DNA from 2 places in the Ottowia sp. VDI28 genome. Region 1 is predicted to be linked to the other one. Evidence: predicted binding sites of a transcription regulator. Region 1 holds the regulator's gene; the other holds the start of a gene.

The links. Region 1 encodes NrdR, which represses ribonucleotide reductase genes. Its sites were predicted from a motif close to CACNANATNTNGTG; they were not measured.
Region 2: a site for NrdR is predicted at 3,316-3,329, ahead of WJU18_RS25590 (ribonucleoside-diphosphate reductase subunit alpha). Genes of this name have one in related genera too.

What each region holds. Positions count from the first base shown of each region.
Region 1 is NZ_CP149820.1:4,854,829-4,860,417, forward strand. Features, by position in the region: gene WJU18_RS23125 (TonB-dependent receptor plug domain-containing protein) at 1-1,139, opposite strand, end outside; gene glyA (serine hydroxymethyltransferase) at 1,550-2,794, shown strand; gene nrdR (transcriptional regulator NrdR) at 2,980-3,429, shown strand; gene WJU18_RS23140 (gamma-glutamyltransferase) at 3,444-4,973, opposite strand; gene WJU18_RS23145 (ABC transporter permease) at 4,970-5,589, opposite strand, start outside.
Region 2 is NZ_CP149820.1:5,369,325-5,374,913, reverse strand. Features, by position in the region: gene WJU18_RS25595 (ribonucleotide-diphosphate reductase subunit beta) at 1-181, opposite strand, end outside; gene WJU18_RS25590 (ribonucleoside-diphosphate reductase subunit alpha) at 289-3,207, opposite strand; partial or broken gene ampD (1,6-anhydro-N-acetylmuramyl-L-alanine amidase AmpD) at 3,976-4,559, opposite strand; partial or broken gene WJU18_RS25580 (sigma-54-dependent transcriptional regulator) at 4,556-5,589, opposite strand, start outside.

The DNA of each region.
Region 1 (5,589 bases):
TTGGCATCTCCGGCCGTGCCCAACTCGGAGCCTCCATTGACCGTCTGGCCCAGCGTCTCGTGATGCCAATCGGTGCCAATCATCCAGAGCTGACGGCCCCAGGCGGGCAGATCGAGCTGGGTACTCAGATGCTGCATGCGCTGCTTCGAACGGCGGTCGCTGGCCAGCACTTCGTTGGAGTAGCCAGGCGAATGGCTGTCATATTGCTCATTCACGCCCTTGACCTGCGCCCGCATCCCGTTGGCAAAGCGCCAATCCACTCCGCCGCTGACGCGGTCGCGCGTGATGCTCTCCAGCTTGCGCTGCGGCACATTCGCCGGCGGTACAAACAGGTTGTATCGCTGCGTATCATCTTCCGTGTAGTGAGAAGCCTCGAGCCACGCACGCCCATGGCGGCTGGGCAGCCACTCGCCCCGTACGCTTGCCTGCTGGCGCAAGTTGGCATCCCCCTGGCGCGGGTAGGCATCCGGATCCACACCGAAACCCGCGTTGTCCAGCCGATCGCCTGAAACCGACAGACGCCACTTTTCTCCGCCGCCACCGAGATTGAAACGTGCATGGCGGTTATTCGCGCTGAAGGAGCGGCCGCTGTCGTTCTGCTGCCCGTAACTGCCCACATCCACCTGAGCCGTTCCGCCAAAGCCAGCGGCCTGCCGCCGTGTGATCACGTTCACCACCCCGCCCATGGCGGAACTGCCATATTGCGCCGAACTTGCGCCTTTGACGACCTCGATGCGCTCCACGTCATCCAGCAGGTATTGGCTCAGATCAACGGTGGAACTGGTGCTGGCGGTAATGGGCAAACCATCGATCAACACCAGCACCTGGTCAGCGCTCAGGCCCTGCAAGGAAAGCTCATAGCCCGATTTGCCCAATACCTCGCGCAACTGCAACCCTGGCACATTCTCCAGCGCCTGCTTGAGCGTGCTGGCGTTCGTGCGCTCGATTTCTTCCCGTGTGACCACTTCGGTACGTACGGGCGTCTCATCGATCTCGCGTTCGGTTCTCGTCGCCGTGATCACGACCGGCTTGAGGCTGGGCGCCTCAGCACTCGGGACTTCGGATTCCTGCGCCTGAACAGAAGCGATGGCAAGCCAGGGGAGCAACCAGCAGGCAGAACGGGGAAGGGAAGCAAACATGAAGGATGAGCAGCGGATTTCGGCAGCACGCGCGCGCCAAGAGACGCGCATGCTCAGAAAACGAAAGCCTCATTACACGAATGAGAAAGGAAATAGGAATGTCAATAAGAATCATTCCTATTACCAAATATAACATGAATGCTCGCCAACTAAACCCTCGCCATCCAAGATCCTCGGTCGTCGGCTAAACTTGCCAACGTGCGCAACTGGCGATAGGTGTCCTCCAAGGAGGCACCGACGTGGAACCGGGGCAGAACTGCCTCCGAACACCACGGGGGAGCGCGCCGCCGGCAGGCTTTTTCTGCACTGGTGTTCCAGCCGTTCGCCTGGGCAGCCCGCAAGAGACGTTCTTCGTAAGTCATGAAGAGCATCTCTGGGGACGTTCCCTTCCACCGAAGGACTGCCACATCATGTACGACCGCAAAAATCTCATCGAACAAACCGATCCCGATGTCTGGGCCGCCGTTCAGGCCGAGCACCAACGCCAGGAAGATCACATTGAGCTGATCGCCAGCGAAAACTACGCCTCCCCTGCCGTGCTGGCTGCCGCCGGCACGCAGCTCACCAACAAATACGCTGAGGGCTACCCAGGCCGCCGCTACTACGGCGGCTGCGAATACGTCGACGTGGTGGAGCAACTGGCCATCGACCGCGTCAAGCAGCTCTTCGGCGCCGATGCCGCCAACGTCCAGCCCCACTGTGGCGCGTCGGCCAACGAAGCCGTGTTCCTGGCATTCCTGAAGCCCGGCGACACCATCATGGGCATGAGCCTGGCTGAAGGCGGCCACCTCACGCACGGCATGCCTCTCAACATGAGCGGCAAGTGGTTCAACGTCGTCAGCTATGGCCTGAACGCACAGGAAGCCATTGACTACGACGCGATGGAGAAAAAAGCGCACGAGCACAAGCCGAAACTGATCGTTGCCGGTGCCAGCGCCTACTCCCTGTCCATTGATTTCGAGCGCTTCGCCAAGGTAGCCAAGGATGTTGGCGCCGTCTTCATGGTCGACATGGCGCACTACGCCGGCTTGATCGCTGGCGGCCAATACCCCAACCCCGTGCCGCACGCCGACGTGGTCACCAGTACCACGCACAAGAGCCTGCGAGGCCCCCGCTCCGGCTTCATCCTGATGAAGGCCGAGCACGAAAAAGCCATCAACAGCGCTGTGTTCCCCGGCCTGCAAGGCGGCCCGTTGATGCACATCATCGCTGCCAAGGCCATCGCCTTCAAGGAAGCGCTCTCACCCGAGTTCAAGCAGTATGCGCTGCAGGTGCGCAAGAACGCCCAAGTCGTGGCCGAAACGCTGATCCAGCGCGGCCTGCGCATCGTGAGCGGCGGCACCGAAAGCCACGTCATGCTGGTCGATCTGCGCTCCAAGAACATCACCGGCAAGGAAGCTGAAGCTGTTCTCGGTGCCGCGCACATGACGATCAACAAGAACGCCATTCCCAACGACCCGGAGAAGCCCATGGTGACCAGCGGCGTGCGTATCGGCACCCCCGCCATGACCACCCGTGGTTTCAAGGAAGAGGAAGCCCGCATCACCGCCAATCTGGTGGCCGACGTGCTGGACAACCCGCGCGACGAAGCCAACCTGAACACGGTCCGCGCCAAGGTCGCCGAACTGACCAAGCGCTTCCCTGTGTACGGATGAAGCACCCCCTGAGTGGCCTTCGGCGCCTTCCCCTACGCCGGGCGCCCCCTTACTCTTCGGGAGGGGGACAACGCCAATGGCCGGCTCAGGTCCGTCCACGGCGTTCGACGTATGGCCTGCTCTGCGGCCCTTCCGCTCACGCGGCCAGGGCAGATTGCAATGGTTAACCAAGAGGTAAACTGCGGATGAAGTGCCCTTTTTGTGCTCACACCGAGACGCAGGTAGTCGACTCCCGCATCTCCGATGAAGGCGACTTCATCCGCCGCCGCCGCCAATGCGCGCACTGCGCCAAGCGCTTCACGACTTACGAGCGGCCGGACCTCAGCTTTCCTTCCATCGTCAAGAAGGACGGCCGGCGCGTGCCTTACGCGCGAGCCAAGCTCCAGGCCTCACTCGACCTGGCTCTGCGCAAACGCCCGGTCAGCACGGAGCAGCAGGATACCGCCATCGAGCGCATCGAAGAAAAGCTCCTCGCCGCCGCCGCGCGGGAACTCCCCTCCTCCCGCATTGGCGAACTGGTGATGCGAGAGCTCAAGAAGCTCGACAAAGTGGCTTACGTGCGCTTTGCCAGCGTGTACCGCAGCTTCGAGGATATCGACGAGTTTCGTGCGCTGGTGGACGAAGTTCGGCGCTAGTCAGGCCTCCCGCCTCAAATTGCGGTAGCTTTCGCATTGCGGCGGCCATCTGCAGCCGCTATCAGGCCGCCGCCCAGGCTCCACTCCACAACCTTCGCAGAGCCAAAGGCGTAAGGATCATCGCGGACCTTCAATCCGCCCGTCTCGCCCGTCCCTATTCCACACGGATAGTGTTGCTCGATCAGCACCTCGCGTTCGCGGCTCAAGCACCAACGCGGCTGCGCGACGGCTTTTGCGGGCGTCAGCCCCTGATCGACCAGGCCAGAGAGCACTTGAGCGAGCGTAGCCGTCTGGCTCAAGCCCCCGGGGGATGCCAGAGCCCATCTTGGCAAGCCATCACGCATCACGAGCACTGGGCACAGTGTGTGCCGCGGGCGTTTGCCCGGCGCCACGCAATTCGGGCCGCCCGGTACCGCGCTGAAGCCGAGCATGCGATTGTTCATCAGGATACCTGTTTCAGCATCGAGGCACGCTGCACCGAATGGACGGAAGACACTTTGTACCAGCACTGCCAGATTGCCATCGGCATCGCCAGCCACCACACAAGCCGTGCCACCAGGGAGTTCCTGCGGTGTATCGAGGGGCTCGCGCATCGCTTGCCGCATTGCATCCAGCAGAGGGCTTAGCTGGGTTTGGCTCAAGGAGGGCTTGCCGTCATGGACCAGGCCCTCGCCAAGCACGAAGGCTGCGCGCATGGCCTGCAGTTGGGCTTCAAGCCTGGCAGGCGCCGGCAATGACGATGGTACGGTTTCGAGCCCAGCCAGTTGCATCAGGAGCAACAGCCCAAAACTGCTCGGAGGCAGTACGTGCACCTGATGGCCGCGGTAGTGACCTTCCAGCGGTATCGTCCACCGTGCCTGATAACGCCTAAGATCCTCGCGTGTAATCAAGCCGCCAGCGCGCTCCACGAAATCCGAGAAGCGATCCGCCAGTTGTCCATCATAAAATTCGCCGGCACCGTATCGCGCAATGCGGGAAAGGCTTTCTCCGAGCGCGGGCTGGTACAGCATGGGTTCGGCGCCGCCGCCAGCCATGAAAAGCCCCCTGCAACCGGGATCGGCGGCCAGATTGGCACGACACTCAACCACGAACTCGCGCATGCCGGAAGCCCTGGGAATACCGCTCGCAGCACCGCTCACCGCCGCCGAAAGCACATCAGCCCATGCCATCCGGCCAAAGCGGGTATGCAGCAGGCTCCACCCTGAGACGATGCCAGGGACCACCGAAGCTCGCGCGCCCCGCCGCGGAATCCCTTCCGGGAACGCTTCCGGAGTCGCTCCCGAAGGAGCCACTCCCGCGGCGTCAAGGCCGTGAATCATGCCAGTCGCTGCGTCCCGGTAAAGGCCGAGCATGTCGCCACCAATGCTGTTGGCATGCGGAAGCGCCACCGCCAGCATCGCCGATGCCGCGACGGCCGCATCGGCCACGTTGCCGCCCTCCCGCATCACCGCAGAGGCTGCTTCGGCCGCTGCGGGATGCCCAGCAGCCACAGCGAAGCGCCGGCCGCGCGCGAAGCTCGCCGGATATGGGGTTATCGAACTCATCGTCGATCCGTTGCAGCGTAAGGAACGAGTCGCCGTTGAATCTGCTCGACCAGCATGATCGACAGGTATCCGAATAGCGAAATCAGCACGATACCCACGAACATGCGCGAGATGGAGAAGAGCTGCCAGGAAGTCCAGATGTAATAGCCAATCCCGCTTTTGGCGCCAATGAACTCTGAAGCTGCGATCAGCACGAAAGCGTGGCCGATGCCCAGCTTGATACCCGTAAAAATGTTGGGCAGAGTTGCCGGCAGCGCAATGCCCGAAAGCTTCTGCCGGAGCGAAGCCCCTGCGTTGCTCGCCACGTCGAAGTAGATCGGGGGAATCTGCAGCACACCACTCAATGTGCTGAAAAAGACGAGGAAAAACACCCCGATCGCCACAAGCATGAACTTGGAGGCATCGCCCAAACCGAAAAGCAGTAGCAGCAGCGGAAAAATGGCGACCTTCGGCACCGTGTAAAGCGTGCTGAATATTGGCGTGAGCACGAGCCGAGGCCATTTGTACAACCCGAGCCAGAGGCCTAACACTACTGCGGGCAGCATGCCCATCACGAAGCCTATGCCTACTCGCCACAAGGTAGCACGGGTATGTGCAGCAATTTCGCCATTGCCGA
Region 2 (5,589 bases), 510 kb from region 1:
GTGCGCCTGATGTGTGGGTGGAGGTAGTGGGGGCTGCCGCCGAAGTGGAAGACGCAGCGGAAGAGAAAGGAGCGGAGGCAGAAAGGCGATCACCAGCACCGCGTTCGTGGCTTGGTGTTGGCGTAAGAGACTGCACTGCGGGTTGCAGCGCAGGCCGTGCTTCTTCGTCCCAGGTCAACATAGAAATTTCCAATGCTTCAATTATGGGAGCAACAACACGAATTGAAAAGTCTTCGTGCCTGTTGCTACCCGTTTTCTGTTGTTATGTGGCATCGCCACGTAGATTTTTCACTGGCAGGCTTCGCAACCTGGATCGTCGATCGCGCAGAACTTGATGTCTGTGGCAGGTGTCTCGATCTCCGTCGCTTGCGGTGTTTGAGCAGCAGGTGCTGCTTGTGGTTTGGCGCTGCTGGAGGGGGCGGCGCTGCCGGAGGAGACCGCGTTGAGGCGGCCTGATTGCACGGTGGATTTCTCAGCGTGCGTGGCGCTGGTGGTGCGCAGGTAGTAGGTGGTCTTGAGACCGCGCAGCCAAGCCAGCTTGTAGGTTTCGTCCAGCTTCTTGCCGGAGGCGCCTGCCATGTAGATGTTCAGGCTCTGCGCCTGATCGATCCACTTCTGGCGCCGTGATGCGGCTTCCACCAGCCATTGCGGCTCGACTTCGAATGCAGTGGCGTAGAGCGCCTTGATCTCCTGCGGCACACGGTCGATGGGCGCGAGCGAACCATCGAAGTGCTTGAGATCCATCACCATCACGTCGTCCCACAGGCCCAGGCGCTTCAAGTCCTTGACCAGGTAATGGTTGATGACGGTGAACTCGCCGGAGAGGTTGCTCTTGACCGAGAGGTTGCCGAAGCACGGCTCGATGGAGGCATCGACGCCGACGATGTTGGAGATGGTGGCCGTGGGTGCGATAGCGACGCAGTTGGAGTTGCGCATGCCGTCTTGCGCGATCTTGCGGCGAAGCGCATCCCAATCGAGGGTGGAGGAGCGATCGACTTCGACATACCCGCCGCGGGCCTGAGCCAGCAGATCGAGCGTGTCGGGGGGCAGGATGCCTTTGTCCCACAGCGAGCCGTGGTAGCTGGAGTAGCGTCCGCGCTCGGCCGCGAGCTCGGTGGAGGCCCAGTAGGCCTGGTAGCACACGGCTTCCATGGATTGGTCTGCGAAGGCCACCGCTTCGGGCGAACCGTAGGCGATGCGCAGTTCATACAGCGCATCCTGGAAGCCCATGATGCCGAGGCCGACGGGGCGGTGGCGCATGTTGGAGTCGCGCGCTTTCTTGACGGCGTAGTAGTTGATGTCGATCACGTTGTCGAGCATGCGCATGGCCGTGGTCACGGTGCGCTGGAGCTTGGCGTGATCGATGCCGCCATCTTTCAGGTGTTGCAGGAGGTTGACCGAGCCCAGATTGCAGACGGCGGTCTCGGTGTCGCTGGTGTTGAGCGTGATCTCTGTGCAGAGGTTGCTGGAGTGCACGACACCGGCGTGCTGCTGCGGGCTGCGCACGTTGCAGGCGTCCTTGAAGGTGATCCAGGGGTGGCCGGTCTCGAACAGCATCGAGAGCATCTTGCGCCACAGATCAACGGCCGGCAGCGCCTTGCTGGGTTTGATCTCGCCGCGCCGCGCGCGCTCCTCGTAGGCGGTATAGGCCTGCTCGAAGTCGGCGCCGAATTTGTCGTGCAGGTCGGGCACGTCGGCGGGGGAGAACAGCGTCCACTCGCCTTTTTCCATGACGCGCCGCATGAACAGGTCCGGAATCCAGTTAGCGGTGTTCATGTCGTGGGTGCGGCGGCGGTCATCGCCGGTGTTCTTGCGCAGCTCCAGGAATTCCTCGATGTCGAGGTGCCAGGTTTCCAGGTAGGTGCAGACGGCGCCTTTGCGCTTGCCGCCCTGGTTGACGGCCACGGCGGTGTCGTTGACCACTTTCAGGAACGGAACCACGCCCTGCGATTCGCCGTTGGTGCCTTTGATGTGGCTGCCGAGGGCGCGCACGCGCGTCCAGTCGTTGCCCAGTCCGCCAGCGAATTTGGAGAGCAGCGCGTTTTCCTTGATGGATTCGTAGATGCCGTCGAGATCGTCAGGCACCGTGGTCAGGTAGCACGAGGAGAGCTGCGAGCGCAGCGTGCCGCTGTTGAACAGCGTGGGGGTGCTGCTCATGAAGTCGAACGAGGACAGGATTTCGTAGAACTCGATAGCGCGCGCTTCGCGGTCGATCTCGTTCAGCGACAGGCCCATGGCCACTCGCATGAAGAAGGCCTGGGGCAGCTCGATGCGGATCTTGCGCAGGTGCAGGAAGTAGCGGTCATAGAGCGTTTGCAGACCCAGGTAGTCGAACTTCAGGTCGCGCTCGGGCTTGAGGGCCGCGCCCAGGCGGGCCAGATCGAACTGCTGCAGGCGCTCGTCCAGCAGGCCGCCTTCGATGCCCTTCTTGATGAACTGCGGAAAGTAGTCGGCGTAGCGCTCGGCCAGTTGCGTGAGGCTCACGGTTTCGCCCAGGATTTCCTTGGCGATGGTGTGCAGCAGCAGGCGGGCGGTGACGTAGGTGTAGTCGGGCTCTTTCTCGATCAGCGTGCGGGCGGCCAGGATGGCGGCCTTGTAGACTTCTTCCACGGGCACGCCGTCATACAGGTTGCGCAGGGTTTCCGTGAGGATGGGGGCGCCCTGGACTTCAGTGCCGAGGTTGGCGCAGGCCTGGTCGACGAGCACTTTCAGTGCCTGCATGTCGAGCGCGACGCGCTCGCCCTTGTCGATGACGTGGAGCACAGGCGCCTGGATGGCGGCTTCTTCGGCCTTGTGCTGCGCGCGCTCCTGCGTGCGGCGCTCACGGTAGAGCACGTAGGCGCGGGCGACTTCATGGTGGCCGCCGCGCATGAGGCCGAGCTCGACCTGGTCCTGAACGTCTTCAATATGAAAGGTGCCGCCGCCCGGACGCGAGCGCATCAGGGCCCGCACCACGGTTTGCGTGAGGCCGTCGACGACCTCGCGCACGCTGGCGGAGGCCGCGCCTTGCGTGCCATGGACAGCCAGGAAGGCCTTCATCATGGCCACGGCAATTTTGCTGGGCTCAAAAGCGACAACGGCGCCATTGCGCCGCATGATCTGGTAGCTGGTGAGTGCTTTCCCAGCGTTCGGGGCGCTGGAGGAGTGGTCTTCTGCTGCTTGGAGGCGGGGGGAATGGGCGGGCGCGGTGCCATGGGCTGTTTGCATGAGATCCTCTCGGTAAAGCGTTGTTGTGGCGTTGTGGTGCAGATGAGTTCGAGGCGGCCACTGCTTGGGTGGGCGCTTTTTGGGTGTTCAACGCGGGGTTCAAATACACACTATATATAGTGTCGGCTTTGAGTTCAAGCCACTATCTGTAGTGTATCTACTAAGAGGCGTGAAAAAGAGCGTTAGAGAAAATTTGATACGTTTTTCTTTTGAATCTTTCTTCTTCTCTCTCTCTTCTTCTCCCTCTCCCTCTGGGAGAGGGTTGGGGTGAGGGCTTTCACTGGAGGTCGATCAGAACGGCCTTCTGCTCCCTGATGACCTTCAGCTATTTGATCTGAGGTCGGAGGCCGGGATTGCCCCCGGCAGTGCACCTACCTTTCTTTGCGTCGCCAAAGAAACGTAGGCCAAAGAAAGGCGACCCCACTGCCCGCGTCCCTGCGCTGCGCTCCGGGCAGCCTGCGATGCTCGGTCAAGGGGCGGTGCTGCAGAACTCGCTATGTTCACTACGTTCACGCCGCTCAAACAGCTGCAGCAAGCTAGAGCACGAAGCAAGGGCATCTTGCAGTGCCCTTGCCCGCCCCTTGCCCTGCGCTTCTCAGCGCGGGCAGAGGGGTGGGGGCCCGGCTCGGGCCATCGCTGCGCTCGGCCCGCGAATCAACAGACCTCGCTACGCTCGGTGGTCTTGTTCCCTCCCCCGTTGGGGGAGGGTTAGGGAGGGGCTTTCACCGCGCCACCTCTTGACCGCTGCTACTCCCCGCGCCCGGCTTCTCAGCGCACAGGAAACTGCTCAGCCGGCCAGCCCAATGTGCGCTGCAGCAATGGCCAATCAAACCCCGGACCTGGATCCTGCTTGCGGCCGGGGGCTACATGCTCATGGCCGGCGATGGCATTGATCGGATACTGGCCGGCGACGGCCGCGCTGAGGCTGGCCAGGGTTTCATACTGCATCGGCTCGAACGCGCCACCCTCAAGGCCTTCCAGTTCGATCCCAATGGAAAAATCATTGCAGTTCAGGCGGCCACCGTGGCTTGAGGCGCCGGCATGCCAGGCGCGGTCGTCGCAGCTGACGAACTGCCACAGGGCGCCATCCCTGCGTATATAGAAATGAGCCGATACCTCGATACCGCGAATGAGCTCGAAGTAAGGGTGTGCGCTCCAGTCGAGGGTGTTGGTGAAGAGCGCTTGTACGTTCTCTCCTCCGAATTGCCCGGGGGCAGGCTGATGGAATGCACGACGATCAGGCTGATATCCATGCCCGCGGGGCGAGGGCCGAAATTGGGCGAGCGCAGAAGGCGCGCGTGCCGGTACCAGCCCGCATCCCATAACGCGGAAGAGGCTTCAGGTGTGCTCAACTGCCGTTTCCAGGGTCATTGTCGTCGCCGGCGTCGCTGCCGCCTGGCGCCGTGATGCCCAGGCGCGCCATCCGGTAGCGTATCTGGCGCAGATTGAGCCCCAGGCGCGTGGCCGCGGCCGTGCGGTTGAAGCCGGTTTCGTCGAGCGCGCGCACGAGCATGTCCTTTTCCTGGCCGTCGAGCCAGGCTTGTAGATCGTTGGGGATGGGGCATGCGCTGGGGCCGGGGTCTACGGAGGCCGCGAATGCAGCGGGCTCGGCCGGTGGCGGGGCCATCCTCGGGGGCGCCGCCAACAGATCGTCGAGACCGGATTCGCTGCCATCACCCAGCGCGAGCGCGCGGTGCAACAAGTTCTCGAGTTCGCGTACATTGCCGCGCAGCGGCGCTTCATTCACTTCCTGCAGCAGACGCTGTGAGACTGGGGGAGCCGGAATGCCTGAATCAGCGGCGATGCGCGCGAGCAAGGCCTGGCACAGCGAGGGCAGGTCTTCGCGGCGCTCGCGCAGCGGCGGCACGAGGATCTCGATCACGTTGAGGCGGTAGAACAAGTCCTGCCTGAAGCGGCCAGCCTGCACTTCCGCCGCCAGATCCTTGTGGGTGGCGCTCACGATACGCACATCCACCGGTTCTTCCTGTGTTTCGCCAAGCGGACGGATGCGCCGCTCCTGAATGGCTCGCAGCAATTTGGCTTGCATGGCCATCGGCAGGTCGCCGATTTCATCCAGGAACAGCGTGCCGCCGCGCGCGGCCTGAAAAAACCTTCGCGGTCTTGCACCGAGCCGGTATAGGAGCCCTTGCGGGCACCGAAGAATTCGGCTTCCAGAAGACTCTCGGGAATGGCACCGCAGTTGACCGGGACGAACGGCCCCGTGCCGCGATGGCTGCAGGCGTGGATGGCCACGGCCACCAGTTCCTTGCCCGTGCCGGATTCGCCCTGTACCAACACCGGGGCCATGCTGGTGGCGACCTTGGCGATGCGCTGCTTGACGCCGCGCATGGCGGCGGACTCGCCGACCAATCGCGCCAGCGC